DNA from 2 places in the Paenibacillus sp. J31P190 genome. Region 2 is predicted to be linked to the other one. Evidence: riboswitches for the same ligand, from Rfam matches in the RefSeq annotation. Region 2 holds a riboswitch; the other holds the start of a gene.
The links. A riboswitch is a leader RNA that binds a small molecule or an ion and turns the genes downstream of it on or off. The one in region 2 is predicted to bind ZMP and ZTP.
Positions count from the first base shown of each region.

Region 1: linked by a shared signal. The riboswitch ahead of rpiB (ribose 5-phosphate isomerase B) and the one ahead of AC58U0_RS03030 (GNAT family N-acetyltransferase) in region 2 are both predicted to bind ZMP and ZTP.

Region 1 covers NZ_JCAUAS010000016.1:156,434-164,404, reverse strand. The annotation lists gene prfA (peptide chain release factor 1) at 1-939, shown strand, start outside; gene prmC (peptide chain release factor N(5)-glutamine methyltransferase) at 939-1,823, shown strand; gene spoIIR (stage II sporulation protein R) at 2,044-2,802, shown strand; gene AC58U0_RS24940 (L-threonylcarbamoyladenylate synthase) at 2,873-3,946, shown strand; gene AC58U0_RS24935 (manganese efflux pump MntP) at 4,011-4,571, shown strand; gene AC58U0_RS24930 (low molecular weight protein arginine phosphatase) at 4,630-5,223, shown strand; ZMP/ZTP riboswitch at 5,300-5,380, shown strand; gene rpiB (ribose 5-phosphate isomerase B) at 5,484-5,942, shown strand; gene AC58U0_RS24920 (TIGR01440 family protein) at 5,983-6,588, shown strand; gene glyA (serine hydroxymethyltransferase) at 6,655-7,905, shown strand.
Region 2 covers NZ_JCAUAS010000001.1:710,067-718,037, reverse strand. The annotation lists gene AC58U0_RS03045 (type 2 periplasmic-binding domain-containing protein) at 1-1,452, shown strand, start outside; gene AC58U0_RS03040 (glycosylhydrolase-like jelly roll fold domain-containing protein) at 1,559-4,207, shown strand; gene AC58U0_RS03035 (prolyl oligopeptidase family serine peptidase) at 4,445-5,716, shown strand; ZMP/ZTP riboswitch at 5,880-5,961, shown strand; gene AC58U0_RS03030 (GNAT family N-acetyltransferase) at 6,007-6,552, shown strand; partial or broken gene AC58U0_RS03025 (ABC transporter permease) at 6,632-7,129, opposite strand; partial or broken gene AC58U0_RS03020 (PadR family transcriptional regulator) at 7,143-7,340, opposite strand; gene AC58U0_RS03015 (LysR family transcriptional regulator) at 7,813-7,971, shown strand, end outside.

The DNA.
Region 1 (7,971 bases), on a different contig from region 2:
GCTTATAACGAATATAAAAGTGTGAGCGAACAGCTGGCCGATGCCAAAGTGATGCAAAACGAAAAGCTGGACGATGAAATGCGTGAAATGGTCAAAATGGAGATTGAAGAGCTTAGCGAGCAATCCGCCAAGTTGGAAGAACATCTTAGAATGCTCATGATGCCTAAAGACCCTAATGATGATAAGAACGTAATCGTCGAAATTCGCGGTGCGGCAGGCGGCGACGAAGCTGCTTTGTTCGCAGGCGATTTGTATCGCATGTATACGCGCTATGCGGATGCGCAAGGATGGAGAACGGAGATTCTCGATGCTTCTGTAAACGATTTGGGCGGTTTTAAAGAGATTATTTTCATGATCACCGGTAAAGGCGCTTATAGTAAGTTGAAGTATGAGAGTGGGGCGCACCGTGTACAACGTATTCCTGTAACGGAATCAGGTGGACGTATCCATACCTCAACGTCGACGGTAGTGGTTATGCCGGAAGCGGAAGATGTAGAGATTGTCATCCATGATGCGGATATTCGCGTTGATACGTTCTGTTCAAGTGGAGCGGGCGGTCAGTCGGTTAATACGACGAAATCCGCTGTGCGTGTGACGCATGTACCTACGGGTATCGTAGCGACTTGTCAGGATGGGAAATCGCAGAACTCGAATAAAGAGTCAGCGCTGCGCGTGCTTCGCACACGTATTTCCGATAAAATGCGTGAGGAAGAGGAAGCGAAATATGCGGGCGAGCGTAAAAGCAAGGTTGGTACGGGTGACCGTTCCGAACGTATTCGTACGTATAACTTCCCGCAAAGCCGGATTACCGATCACCGTATTGGTTTGACTTTGCATCGCTTAGAAACTGTGCTTAATGGTGACATGGCAGAGATCGTTTCGGCGCTCACGATTGCAGCGCAGTCCGATGCTTTAGATAACGGGGAGCAGGCAATGTGATGTCGACTGCTGCTAAGAGTTTAAGAGAAGCCTTTGTTGAGGCTTCTTCTTTTTTAGGGAAGCTCGGTGTGGCCGAGGCCGCTTCCTGTGTGGAATTGCTGCTGCAGCACCTGCTGGGCTGCAGTCGGACGGAGCTGTTGTTCCGTTTTCCGGAACAGTTTCCTGTGGAGCTGGCGGAAACGTGGCGCCAGCTAGTGGAGCGGAAGGCCGCGGGTGAGCCGGTGCAGTATATTATCGGGGAGCAGGATTTCTTCGGCCTTCCCTTTGCGGTTAGCCCGGCCGTGCTGATTCCGCGGCCGGAGACGGAGCTGCTCGTGGAAGCTTTGCTCCACGAGGGCTCGCGTCTGTTCCCGCAAGGCGCTCCGCTGCTTGCGGATGTGGGCACCGGGAGCGGAGCCATCCCGGTGACGGTGGCACACGCGCGCCCTGCGTGGCGCGTGGCGGCCAGCGACATCTCCGCGGCAGCGCTGGAGATGGCTCGCGTGAATGCGCAGCGCCACGGCGTGGCTGCGCGGGTGGAGTGGCTCGAGGGGGACCTTCTCGAGCCCTTTATTGCGCGCCGGATCGCGCCGGATATACTGGTGTCGAACCCACCGTATATCCCTGATGGCGACCTGCCGGCGCTTCAGCCGGAGGTGCGGCTGTTTGAGCCGCACACGGCTTTGTTCGGCGGTGTCGAGGGACTCGACCTCTACCGCCGGATGATCTCGCAGCTGCCGCAGCTGCCGCGAATCCCGACCGTGGTCGGGTTCGAGGTGGGCATACGGCAGGCGGAGGCTGTGGCGGCGATGCTGCGCGCCGCTGCTGACTGGGACGAGATCCGATTCGTGCCGGATCTCCAGGGTATTGATCGCCATGTGATCGCGATCCGTTCGCGAGATTAGAGGGAGTTCGTACCGTGGGAAAGAACGCGATATTTTTTATGGCACCGAGGAATTGGTGTCTTCCAACCAAAATGCCACCTCTTTCCGCCACCCAACTTCCATTGAACTCCCCAATTCCAACTCTATCAATTTTCACAAATTTAAATAGATTACTAGGTTTAGCTCCTCCTCTTATTGCCCATACTGGCTAGTAGAAGCGAAGGGAAAGGGGCTTTTCCTCATGGTTAAGAGATCTAATCGTCAATCTTATAAATCTTTATTATTAGTAGCTTTTGCACTTATTGTTATGATAACTTGTTGGGAATCGAATCGTACAAATGCGGCGGTTATTTCGCCTACGATACCGGAAGAATCAATTCGTTTACGTATTCTAGCAAATTCGGATTCGCCGCAGGATCAAGCGTTGAAACGCGAGATTCGTGATGCTATTATTGCTCGTATGCAGGAGTGGGTCGTTGGACCACAAACGCTGGATGACGCAAGGGCCGTAGTAAAAGCCCATTTGTCCGAGTTTGATATCCTTGTTGGACAAATGATTGAAGCACGTGGCTACAGCTATTCACATACAGTTGAGCTTGGTAAAGTCCCTTTTCCAACGAAAATGTACGGAAATGAAGTGTACCCAGCGGGAGAGTATGAAGCGCTGCGTGTGACGATTGGTACGGGGGAAGGTCAGAACTGGTGGTGTGTGTTGTTTCCGCCATTATGTTTCGTGGATTCCTTATCCGGAGAAGCAGTAGCATCCGCTGCTGTAGTAGCGAAAACGGAGGGTGATGGGAAGGTGCAATCCACTCCTACACCTGCAACGAAAGTCAGTAAAGCTGCTTCAACAGTAAAATCCGACAAGTCTAATCCTGCCGTTAAAGACAGTAAAGCTACACAAGTTGAAGAAAAAACGGAATCCGTTGATGCTAAGCAGCCACAAGTTAAGTTTTTTATCTGGGAAATGGTGAAGAAGATTGTATCGTGGTTCAGCTAAGAAAATTCACCCCATACCATTTAGGGTGTGTGTTTGAGGATCAGAATTTTATTTGAAGTTAGGATGATAGATGATCGTGACAAAATACTGGAAAGTGGATCAGGGGAATGGGACCGAGATAGGTGGGAATTTGGCTGAAGCTGCCCTGCTTCTCCAAAGTGGTGAAACAGTAGCCTTTCCTACAGAGACTGTATATGGTCTTGGGGCAGATGCTACGAATACAGCAGCGGTTGAAGGGATTTTCACAGCAAAAGGTCGGCCTTCGGATAACCCTCTCATTGTCCATATTGCCGATGTCGAACAGCTTTCAAGTTTAATTCTTTCTGATCGTGTAACGGCAGATCATCGCCAGCTTATGGAGGTTTTCTGGCCGGGTCCTCTTACCATTGTGCTGCCTGTGAAAACAGGTGGCATTTCGCCGTTAGTTACCGCTGGTCTTAAGACTGTGGGTGTGCGAATTCCGGATCATCCCGTGGCTTTGCAGCTTCTTCGTGAAGCGGGACTTCCCATAGCCGCGCCGAGTGCCAATAGCTCAGGCAGACCTAGTCCAACACTCGCCTCTCATGTCAGAGATGATTTGGATGGTCGGATTGGCGGGATCGTGGATGGTGGTGCAACGGGGGTTGGTGTCGAATCGACTGTGATCGAGCTTGTAGATGGTGAGTTGTACATTTTGCGTCCCGGTGGTGTTACGGCAGATCAGCTGCAATCGGCACTGCCTACTATTCGGATTCATGAGCCAGAGCGGGAAGAGGTACAAGATTCCGAAACACCGCGTGCTCCTGGGATGAAGTACACGCATTACGCACCACAAGGATTTATGCATATCGTTCAAGGAGAAGATACAGAAGCTGTTGCTGAATGGATTCAAAACGATATTGATGCTGCCAAGGTACGTGGTGAGTCAACGGGTATTCTTACTTTTGAGGAGAGAGCCTCTCGTTACCATGCTGATTTGGTTATTGCCTGCGGATCGTTATCGCAACTGGAAACAATCGCTCAGGATCTTTATGCTGCGTTAAGGCAATTTGATCAAGAAGGTATTCAATATATTGCTGCAGAGGGTTGTCCAGAAACGGGGATTGGCCTCGCGATTATGAATCGACTTCGTAAAGCAGCCGGTCATCGGCTTGTACGTGTTTAGCTAGCATGATTCCCTGTTTGTCCGCATATCTTGAGAGAGAAACGTGGACAAGGGGGATAGCGCTATGCTCGCATCTGGGGTGGAGTTTGGGCAGCTGGTAACAATTATTATTATGGCGATTGCTTTGGGCCTGGATGCTTTTTCCTTAGGGATTGGCATAGGGATGAAGGGTATTCGTTTGATTGATATTATGAAAATTAGCTTCGTGATTGGAATATTTCACGTTCTCATGCCTTTGATGGGGATGTTTATGGGGCAATATGTTTCATTGCTGCTTGGGAATGTCGCTACAGCGGCTGGGGGATGTTTGCTCATTCTTTTGGGATCGCATATGGTGTATAGTTCGATTCGTGGAGAAGAAGCAACTTCTTTTGATCATAGGTCAGCTTGGGGCCTGACAATCTTCTCACTTAGTGTCAGTATTGATTCATTCTCTGTGGGTGTATCCCTAGGTATGTTTGCTACAGATATTGTGTTGACGGTGCTGATATTTGGTCTGTTTGGAGGTTTATTATCCATCGCTGGCTTGTTGGTTGGCAGGCGGGTAAGCGGCTGGGTTGGCGAGTATGGCGAGGCGTTTGGCGGGCTAATTTTGCTCACGTTTGGGATCAAGTTTTTACTATGATACAATAGGGGTATAGGAAGTTTTGGTCTTAGCTTATGCTTACGATTAGGAGGGAATCATGTTGCGAATTCTATTTGTCTGTACAGGAAATACGTGCCGCAGTCCATTAGCAGAAGGTTTGCTGCGTATCAGGGTGCACCAAGAAGGGCTTGCGGCGGAGGTTCGTTCAGCAGGGGTATCCGCGGTAACGGGCGGTCCAATTTCCCGAAATAGTGCATCGCTTTTACTGGAAGCGGGATTCAAGGAGCCCATTAGTTCTTTGGCGATCCAAGAGTCTGAAGTGAATTGGGCTGATCTCATTTTGACGATGACGATGGGGCATAAGCGTACGGTTATCCAGCGGTTTCCGGATGCGATTGAGAAGACTTTTACGCTCAAAGAGTACGTAGAGGATGACACTCATATTTTACAGGCGATTGAGGAGAGGGAGCAGCTCGTTACGGAGCTTCAGCTCAAACAGGCTCTTTCGCAAGCAGTTTCTGCAGAAGAAAGAAGCCGTATTTTTAAACTTGAACATGCGATTCCTGACTTTGATATTTCTGACCCGTTCGGAGGTTCCATAGAGATTTACAGACAGACGGCTGAGGAAATCAGCGGGAGTTTAGATAAATTGGTTCAGAAAATACGTGCACGAAATGAAGGCTCCAAATAACCCAGGTTCTAGATATACGAATTGCGGATACATCTTTACACATGGGGTAGAATGCGATAAAATAGAGATATCAATCAAGACTCAATGTAACTGGCGACGAGTGGGAGTAACCACAATGGAGCATTGAGCTATACGGCCGGTCGCCTGGGCAAAAGAGCAACGCGCGTTTTCTAGCGTGTCCGCTCTTTTTTTCGTTTTCTGGTGAGCTTTGGGATATAATAGGATGGTCGAATTCGAACAAGCAAAGGAGCGTTCTATTCATGAAAATTGCCTTAGGTGCGGATCATGCAGGCTATCGTTTGAAAGATGTTATCATTCCTTTTATTGAGTCATTAGGTCACCAAGTCGTCGATTTTGGCTGCAGTTGTGCAGATTCGGTCGATTATCCCGACTATGCGCTTAAAGTTTGTGAGCAAGTGGTATCAGGCGAAGCTGACAAAGGTATTTTGATTTGCGGAACGGGTATCGGGATGTCGATTGCCGCGAATAAAGTTCCGGGCATCCGTTGTGCACTCGTACATGATCTATTCTCAGCGAAGGCGACGCGTGAGCACAATGATACCAACGTACTAGCCTTAGGGGAACGTGTTATTGGACCGGGTGTAGCTGAGGAAATCGTGAAAATCTGGCTCGAAACCGAGTTTTCTCAAGGTGTTCGTCACCAGAATCGCATTAACAAAGTGCAAAGTATAGAAGACCGTTTCACACTGCACCCATAGCATATTTCCTAACGGAAAATTCCAGAAACGAGGGATCATGATGACAGATTCCATTCTTTCTACTATTGCCGAGGCTTTGGAAACAAATCTTCGGGAATTGGTCAAAGTCGGCAATCTCAGATCAGGTCAAATTCTGATTATCGGAACGAGTACGAGTGAAATTCTCGGGCACAGGATCGGTACATCAGGTACGCTGGATGCGGCCAAGCCGATTTTTGATACGGCGCAGCGCATAAGCCGCGAGTTCGGGCTGCACTTAGCCTTTCAATGCTGCGAGCATTTGAACCGTGCAATCGTTATTGAGGAAGAGCTGTTATCGCATGCGCCTCAGCTTGAGCCAGTCTCTGTCATTCCGGTGCCAAGGGCCGGAGGTTCAATGGCCTCCTATGCGTATCGCCATTTCGCGAAGCCGGTCGTTGTTGAGACGATTCAGGCACATGCGGGAATCGATATTGGCAGCACACTCATCGGTATGCATCTTCGCCCAGTTGCTGTGCCAGCAAGGCCGCCAGTGCGTAACATTGGCCATGCCTATGTAACGATGGCTTTTACTCGACCTAAGCTGATTGGCGGTACAAGAGCTGTATACCTACCTGATGAAGCTGAACAACTCTATCAAACAGCCGCGCCCGATGCGGATTGTTAAACTTTTTAACATATCAAATTGAATTAAGACTTATCAGATAAGACTACCCTGTAGGAGGAATTTAATATGACAAACTTTTTGAGCAAACAAGATCCTAAAATTGTAGCAGCGATGAACCTTGAGCTTGCCCGTCAACGTGACAAAATTGAGCTTATTGCATCCGAAAACATCGTTAGCCAAGCTGTTCTTGAAGCTATGGGTACAGTGCTAACGAACAAATATGCTGAAGGCTACCCAGGCAAAAGATACTATGGCGGCTGCGAGCACGTAGACATCGTAGAAGATATCGCTCGCGATCGTGCAAAAGAGCTTTTCGGTGCTGAGCACGCGAACGTTCAACCGCATTCCGGCGCACAAGCCAACATGGCTGTTTACTTGGCAGCTCTAAACCCTGGTGATACGGTACTGGGTATGAACCTGGCACATGGTGGCCACTTAACACACGGCAGCCCAGTGAATGCATCCGGTATTCTCTACAACTTCGTAGCTTATGGCGTAAGCGAAAAAGATTTCCGCATTGATTACGACGATGTTCGTAAAGCTGCATTCAAACACAAGCCTCGCATGCTCGTAGCTGGCGCAAGTGCTTACCCGCGCACGATTGATTTCGAAGCATTGGCTTCCATTGCAAATGATGTAGGCGCACTGTTCTTCGTCGATATGGCGCATATCGCGGGTCTTGTTGCTGCTGGTTTGCATCCGAACCCAGTGCCGCACGCACATTTCGTAACGACAACAACGCACAAAACGCTTCGCGGTCCTCGCGGCGGTATGATTCTTACGCGCAAGGCTTGGGCAGCGGCGATCGATAAAGCCGTTTTCCCTGGTACCCAAGGTGGTCCTTTGATGCACACTATCGCAGCTAAAGCTGTTTCCTTCGGTGAAGCTCTGCAACCCGATTTCAAAACATACGGACAAAACGTGATCAACAATGCACAAGCATTGGCGACTGCTTTAACAGCTGAAGGGATTAACCTTGTTTCCGGCGGTACGGATAACCACTTGATGCTGATCGATTTGCGCAACTTGAACATTTCGGGTAAAGACGCTGAACACGTTCTAGACGAAATTGGTATTACAGCAAACAAAAATGCGATTCCTTTTGACCCAACAAGTCCGTTCATCACTAGCGGTATCCGTCTTGGTACACCTGCTGTAACATCCCGCGGTATGAATGAAGAAGCGATGAAAACAATCGCGAAAGTGATTGGACTTACCTTGAAAAACCCGAAAGATGAAGCTGTTTTGGAAAAAGCACGCGGTTTGGTGAAAGACCTGACAGCGCAATATCCGCTATACCCAGGTTTAACTTACTAATTCTGATTTAAAAATATGTTCAGGCCGGCTCTCTGAGTCGGCTTTTTTTCATCCTTTTATCCGTCC
Region 2 (7,971 bases):
GTGGAAGAGAATGTTGATATTGAAGTTTGGGGTACGAACATTGGCTATAAACCAACCACCAAAGGCAGCAAATTGTATGAATTTTATAAAGAAAAACTGGGCGTAGGTGTTATCAGTCCGTATGTGGAATGGAACGGAGGGACTGCCTATTTAAATCAGCTAAATCTCAAGATCGCATCTGGCGAAATGCCCGATTTGTTTTTACCACAACAAGGCATTGAAAATAGCTTGGCTAAAAACGGAGCTATCGCCGATTTGACCGATCTACTGCCGAAATATGCGCCGAATTTATGGGAAGCCATTCCGAAGGATATGTGGGATATTGTGAAAGCTAATGACCCTACTGGTCAGGGCAGAATTTATTATATCCCTGGTATGGTAGACTACGGAAGATATTCTGGCATGATCCGCAAAGATTGGCTTGACAAGCTGGGCTTACAGATGCCGAAGACGCAAGAGGATTACGTAAAAGTTCTGGAGGCATTCCGGGACAAGGATCCCAATGGCAACGGGCAGAAGGATGAGCTTCCGACCGGCGGCCGTGGGGAAGCACGTTGGATGGATCATCTGTTCGCCATGTACGGTGTGGCGATGTTCGAAGGCTATCCGGATTGGGACCTGTACGACGGCAAGCTGACTTATTCCGCGGTAACACCTAATATGAAAGCTGCCTTGGAGTTCATCTCCAAACTGTACAAAGACGGATTAATAGATAAGGAATCACTTCTAAACGACAAGGCTAAGTGGGACGGCAAGGTTGCAGCCAACAAGGCAGGTAACTACTTCCACTGGGCAGAGCAAACCAATCTATATTTGGATAATTTGCAAAAGAACAGTGGCGTAAAGGGCAATTTTGCGGCTCTTCCTATTCCAGAAGTTCAGGGATATAAGGGATTCTATACCTGGAAGAAGTTTACACCTCCGGCATGGGTCGTTAAAAACAACAAGGATCAAAAGAAGTTGATGGCAACTTTAAAATTACTGAACAACATGTATGACAAGAAGAATTGGAACGCTTTGTACCTCGGCGTTGAAGGTATGCACTATACAATGAAGGATGGCAAAGCCATAAAACTTCCAGATGACAAGAGTACACAGGAGAATCTTATTCTTGATCCTTATGCCAAAATTTCGACCCTTGATTTTACAAGCAATCTCTTAAAAAGCACTGCATCGGAAGACAGAATGTGGGAGATTGACCAAACCGTTCAAATTATGCAGGATGCCCAGAAGTATGCGAAGGCCATTGCTGGAGACGGCATGCCGGCCAGCGTCTATGACGGTTTCCCGGATATCAACAATCGCTCTCTCTATATCGAATATGCTAGCAAGATCATTACCGGGCAATACCCGATCAGCAAGTTTGATGAATTTGTAGATAAGTGGAATAAATCAGGCGGCGGAGAGGTTACGAAACGCGCGCAAGAATGGTATGCAAAAGTGAAAAAATAAGTGTTGAACGCTAATATCCGCTCGGCTTCTTCTGGAAGTCGAGCGGATATTTCAATCCAAGCTTAGGTATCGAATGATCGAAACTGAGCTGAAATAGGAGGCTACAATGAGTAATCGCATTAAGGAAGTACTTGAGGGGCAAGAACAAAATTATATCCTGCCATTCCTCTGGCAGCATGGTGAGGAAGAACAGGTGATACGTGAAGAGATTGCCCGCGTTCATGAAGCTGGAATCGGAGCCGTTTGCATCGAAGCTCGTCCTCATCCTGATTTTCTAGGACCGAAATGGTGGACGGATATGGACATTATTATGGATGAAGCTCGGAATCGTGGCATGAAGGTATGGCTGCTGGATGACGATCATTTTCCAACGGGACATGCGGCGGGCAAGGTGAAGGAGGCTCCGGAAGAGCTTCATCGCAAGTTTTTAGGTGAACGCTATATCGATACCATCGGTCCTGCCCAAGGTACATCTCTGCTGCTGGATACCTTGCTGATGCGTGGGCTTCGACCAACCATCTCGCAGCCCGAAAAAGCGAGCGGAAAGAATAAACTGATCTCCGTTGTCGCGGTACGCCGAGATCCTTCCAATGGAGAATTACTTAGTGATTGTATCGACATCACCGATCTTGTGCAAGACGGTATCCTGTATTGGGATATCCCTGAAGGGTACTGGCGAGTATTTATTATTTCAGAAAATAAGGATGGCGGCAGCCAGCAGCAGGAAGATTATCTGAACCCGATAGATAAGGATTCCGTTCGTATTCTGCTCGATACGGTGTATGAGGCTGTGTATGAGCGATACAAGGGCGACTTCGGAAAGACATTTGCCGGATTCTTTTCGGATGAACCCGGATTCTACAATGATAAGACAACCTTTGACTTCAATTCGAAACCCGGAAAACAAGGTGTTCCGCTTCCCTGGAGCAGTGAAATGCCGGCCTTGCTAGAGCAGGCATTGGGTGAGAACTACCGTAAGCACCTCTATCTACTTTGGCATAATGGGGGAGAACAGTCTAATATCATTCGCTACGCCTATATGAATATTGTCAGCAAGCTTTACGCGGACAACTTTTGCAGTCAAATCGGAGAGTGGTGTAGAAACCGCGGGGTAGCATACATCGGACATGTCCTCGAAGACAACAACGTGCACGCAAGGCTTGGCTCCGGAGCCGGACACTTCTTCCGTTCGCTTTGGGGACAAGACATGTCAGGCCTCGATGTAGTGCTGTGGCAGATTGTCCCCGGCTTCGATGAATTGTCTTATAGCAAGCCGGGAGGGGATACAGATAGCGAATTTTTCCACTATGGTCTCGCTAAGCTTGGCGTATCGCTTGGCCACATCGATCCGAAAAAACAAGGCAGGACGATGTGCGAAGTGTATGGGGCATATGGCTGGGCGGAAGGCTTAAAGCTGATGAAATGGCTCACAGATCATATGTTGGTTCGCGGCGTTAATTATTATGTCCCGCATGCCTTTACCCAGAAAGCTTTTCCGGATCCGGATTGTCCGCCGCATATGTATGCGGGCGGGAAAAATCCGCAGTACCGCTACTACAAGCATTTAAATCAATATATGAATCGGATCAGTCACCTGATTTCAGGCGGAAGGCACATGGCGTCTGCGGCCGTCGTGTATCACGCTGAAGCCGAATGGTCCGGGGAAGCGATGTATTTTCATAAGCCCGTGAAGCAATTAATGCAGCATCAGATCGACTGTGATGTTCTTCCCATCGATATTCTTCTGGATGCAGCAAGCGTGAAAGACAACAAGCTGCATGTCAATAACGAGGATTTCGAGTGCCTTATCGTGCCCTATGCAGAAGCGATTCCGGCGGCGATGATTCGGCGTTTGATAGAGTATTCAGAACAAGGACTAGCCGTTCGCTTTGTCGGCGGGCTGCCGACAAGATCGAGCGAGGGCAACGAGGTTCCCGCCGAACTGACTTGCCTTGCCGATCACCGAAATGTGAAGGTTGTTGCATTAGAAGATTTGGCGCAAGAACTTATTGCAGACGGACATTATGAGATTAGCGTCGACGAACACGAACCGTATCTTCGGAACTACCATTATATTCATGACGGTTTGGATGTTTTTATGTTCTTTAACGAACATCCGCATCAAACTATTCGTAGGAAAATTGTTTTGCCTGTCCAAGGTGATGTATATGCCTATGATGCATTCATGAATAAGTTGACTGGTTTACATGTAAATCGGGAGAACGGTGCGAATGCGGTGGTGGAGGTTGTCCTTAGTCCGTATGAATCCATCGTACTACTCTATGGAGCAGACCTTGAAGGTTATGACGAGTCGCCACAGTATACAGTTGGTTCGGAACTTGAGCTAAAAGGCGAATGGGCCGTATCCACTTCTGATGCTGAACATTATCCTCGTTTTAAGGAATGGGGAAAACTGACGGCTTTAACGAATATGAGCGGACCTGATTGCTTGCCTCGATTTACAGGCACCTTCCGTTATGAAACGGAATTTGAGTGGAACGAATCCGGAAACCAGGCTTTTTTAGACTTGGGTGAGGTCTATGAAACGGCACAAGTATGGATAAACGGTGAGGAAGCGGGAGTGCGCATTTGTCCGCCTTACCGCGTTGAGATCCATGGCCTGATCAAGAAGGGCAAAAACAAGCTTGTCATCGAAGTTACGAATACGTTGGTGAAAGAACATCCCGACTTTTTGTCTGCCTATGCGCAACAGGAACCAAGCGGACTTATTGGACCTGTGCGAGTGGTCAGATAATAAAAGTTCAATTTTTTTTGATTTAATCAGCTTTTATGCAGATAGCGGGAGCAGCTTGTACAACGGCTGCTCCCGCTCTTTTCCATGTGTAAATTTATGGTTGCATCAAATGGTCGCAAAAACGAAAAAAAAAAGTCGTCATATTGGATGTGAGCCTCCATATGTTTCCGTTAAAATGAAACAAGGGGGAAATGGCGGGAATCAAACATTTTATCTAAGAAAAAGGAGGATTTTGCTATGGGAAGAAGTTACTACGCAATTATCGAGATAACGGATTATGGTCCTTACGTTACCAAACTGGTACTGCCCATATCGGTGAACGTAAAGGCGGAAGAGGTGAAGCCGGAATGCTTTAGTGTATATGTCGAGAGGAAGGACAAGAAGGGTGAGATCCTGAAGCTTTCGAGGAACTGGTTAGAGAAGACGGAAAAGGAGTTAAGCAAGGGTTACTGCGTGGTGGAAGACGCTTATCCTTCCTGTAGCCAGGGTGTACGGAGAGAGGAAGGGGAATTCGTGACTCTAGAGATGAAGTATGGACCGCTCGATTCCTTATCCGCTGCAATTGCCTGTCCGAACAACTTCAACGAGTTTATCGTCAGCGATTATCGGATTACCCAGATTGCGGAAGTTCCGGCGAAGGAAGAGAGACTGACGGGATTGGTATTCGACCTGTGTGCAGGCAAAACCATGAAACAGGCGGAGAAGTTCCTGCACGGCATTTCCTCTTATGAAGAGGAGCCGCTAAAGTACGGCTACTTCGTGCCGCAGACTGGAAACGGCAGGCGGCCACTCATCATCTGGTTGCACGGAGCTGGAGAGGGTGGACAGGATCCGACCATCGCTTATACGGGCAACAAGGTGGTGAACCTGGCCAGCGATGCAATCCAAGCCAAGTTTGGCGGAGCTTACATGTTGGTACCTCAGACACCGACCTTCTGGATGAACGACGGCAGCGGACAGTACGGCAGATCAGGTAAGTCCAAGTACGGAGAGGCCTTGAAGGCTCTGATTGATGAGTTCATTTTCAGGAATGATGCGGCAATCGACACTAACCGGATCTATATCGGCGGCTGCTCCAATGGGGGATTTATGACCATGCGTATGGTGCTCGACTATCCGGATTTCTTCGCTGCTGCATATCCTGTATGCGAAGCGCTTTTCAATGACGTCATCCGTGATGCGGATATCGAAGCGATTAAGCATGTGCCGATTTGGTTTACCCATTCCAAGGATGATTTGATTGTAAAACCGGAGGAAACTGTAATACCGACTTATAAGCGCTTGATTGAGGCCGGTGCGAAGAATGTGCATTTCTCGTTCTTTGATAAGGTTGTGGACATCCATGGCTTGTTTGCGGATGAAAAGGGAGAACCCTTTAACTATATAGGGCATTTCTCCTGGATATATGCCCTGAACGATGACTGTCACCTGGATTATGACGGGAAGCCGGTCGTAGTGGAGGGGAAGGAAGTATCTTTGATGGATTGGCTTGCTATGCAGAGCAAGTAAGACAAGATCATGTATTCTTAGCCGAAAAAAGTAAGAAAGATGGCCGTCAGGTACTGACAAAATGCTACGCAAGTGAAAGTCGCCATCCAATTGCACTAACGGGAGAATAACGTAATAAAATCCTTGATTTCCTTATATTTTCCAGCTTATACTATAGTAAATATTTGGTATGAGTGACTGGCGAAAACGTAGATCACTACGGGGGAGCGCATATTTCATAAAAGCCGTTCGCCTGGGCAAAGTATTTGGTCAAATGACCGAATACTTTTCTATTTTAAGGGGGAATTGCATTGGTTGATTTATCAGATCGAAAGCCCCGTAAAGGTAAACTTAATAGCCAATGGATTGATATTAGAAAAGCTCTAATTGAAGACTTAGACGAGGTGCAGAAATTATATGTAGAAGCAGCTAAATGGATTCGCTCCTCGCAAGGTATCATTCAGTGGAACGAAGATACGTTTACGATGAATTATTTGGAGCAATTTATTCGTGAGAAAGATGTATTTGTCGCATACCTGGAGGGTGAGCTTGTGGGTTGTTTCTCTATCCAGTGGAAGTACGAGGAAATATGGGGAGAATTATTTCATGATAATGCGGGTTACATTCACAGGTTAGTTGTTTTGCGAAAGTATAAGGGACAGGGGATCGGAAGCCATTTCCTTACTTGGGCGAAAGACTATATAAAGAACGAAGGAAAGAAATGGTTAAGATTAGACTGCATGGCGGATAACCCAGCGTTAAATCAATACTACCTTAGTCAAGGATTGGTTTTCCAGGGGAGATACGACGGTCGTGGGTGGAGCGCAAATTTATACGAGCGTGAAATTATAGATTAGTTGAAGAAGTGGGTAAGGTATCCCATTTGAAATTTCTATGCTGACGCAGAACGATAGTTCAATACAAAAGGGCTGCCGAGGCGCTTGCGCCATCCACCGTTTTTGCAGACAGTCCGGAAATCGCCGCGACCCAAGTTAAGGCCAGTGTAAACAACGCGAGTATGCCTGCTACGGCAAGCCATGGCAGTATTCCTGCTGACGAACGAAAACCCATAATCAACGCTACGAGAATGATGACGACAACCGATAGGGCGTTGGATACCAGTGAGGTCAGCACATGCCCCCACAGTAAGGTGGAACGTGAAATCGGCATGGAGTGAAACCGCTCGAATATGCCACGTTGCTTATCCAAAAACAGGCGGTAAGCCGTATAGGATATACCGCTTGCAATCGCAATCAGCAGGATACCGGACAACAGGTAGTTCACATAGTTATCCGTACCGGTTTGGATTGCGCCGCCAAACACATAGACGAACAGCAGCATCATGGCAATCGGAGTGATGCAGACCGTGAAGATGGTGTCCATACTGCGAAAAATATGGCGCATGGAACGTCCAAGCATAACGCCCAGATTCATCGCCCCAATATCACTCGATATCGCCGTCTGTTTCAAGCCGCCGGACGCTGGAATACATCGTGGCTTCCTTTAATTCATACTCGCCGCCCGAGCGCTCGGCGATCAGTTTGACAATTTCGTACCCATAGCGGTCAGCTTCGGATAAGAGACGTAAAATCATCGTATCGGTATGTCCGCGAAGCAAGTCGGATGTAATTTTGTTCTCGCTCATTTCATCACCTCCGTGTTTTTACAATACGACGATATCTAACGGAATCATTCTATTTTTTCGTGCTTTATCTAATTGAACTTTCCAATCAAGCATAATTTGTCGCTGAAGGAGTAAGGCGTGGAGAAGTTTCAGCGTATAAAGAACATAAATATACCGATGCCCACTCCGACTTATACATCGGTGTAGGCATCGGTATATAGACCAACCACAAATTAGGGGTTTTTCTGCATGTATTGCAGAGAAACGAATTTACGATTCATGATGTGTAATCCTTTCCATGAAGTCCGTCCTATTTACTATTCAATAGTATCCCTAGACCAACTGAAATCATTAACCACCTGTTGGCGAGCACTCATTTTTGGCCCCCCACCCCCAAGCGTCTAATTGTCATCGTACTTGAAATCGGTTATTTATTCCAATACATTTCATGTTATAATCTCATTGACTTGAGGGAATGAATGGAGAGTGTGAAATGGAACTTCTTCAACTGCAATATTTTCTCGCGGTAGCTCGTTTGGAACATGTGACCGAAGCAGCACGAATTCTGCACGTTACTCAATCGTCACTAAGCAAAACGATTCAACGCTTGGAGGAGGATCTAGGGGTCCCTCTATTCGATCGAATAGGTAGG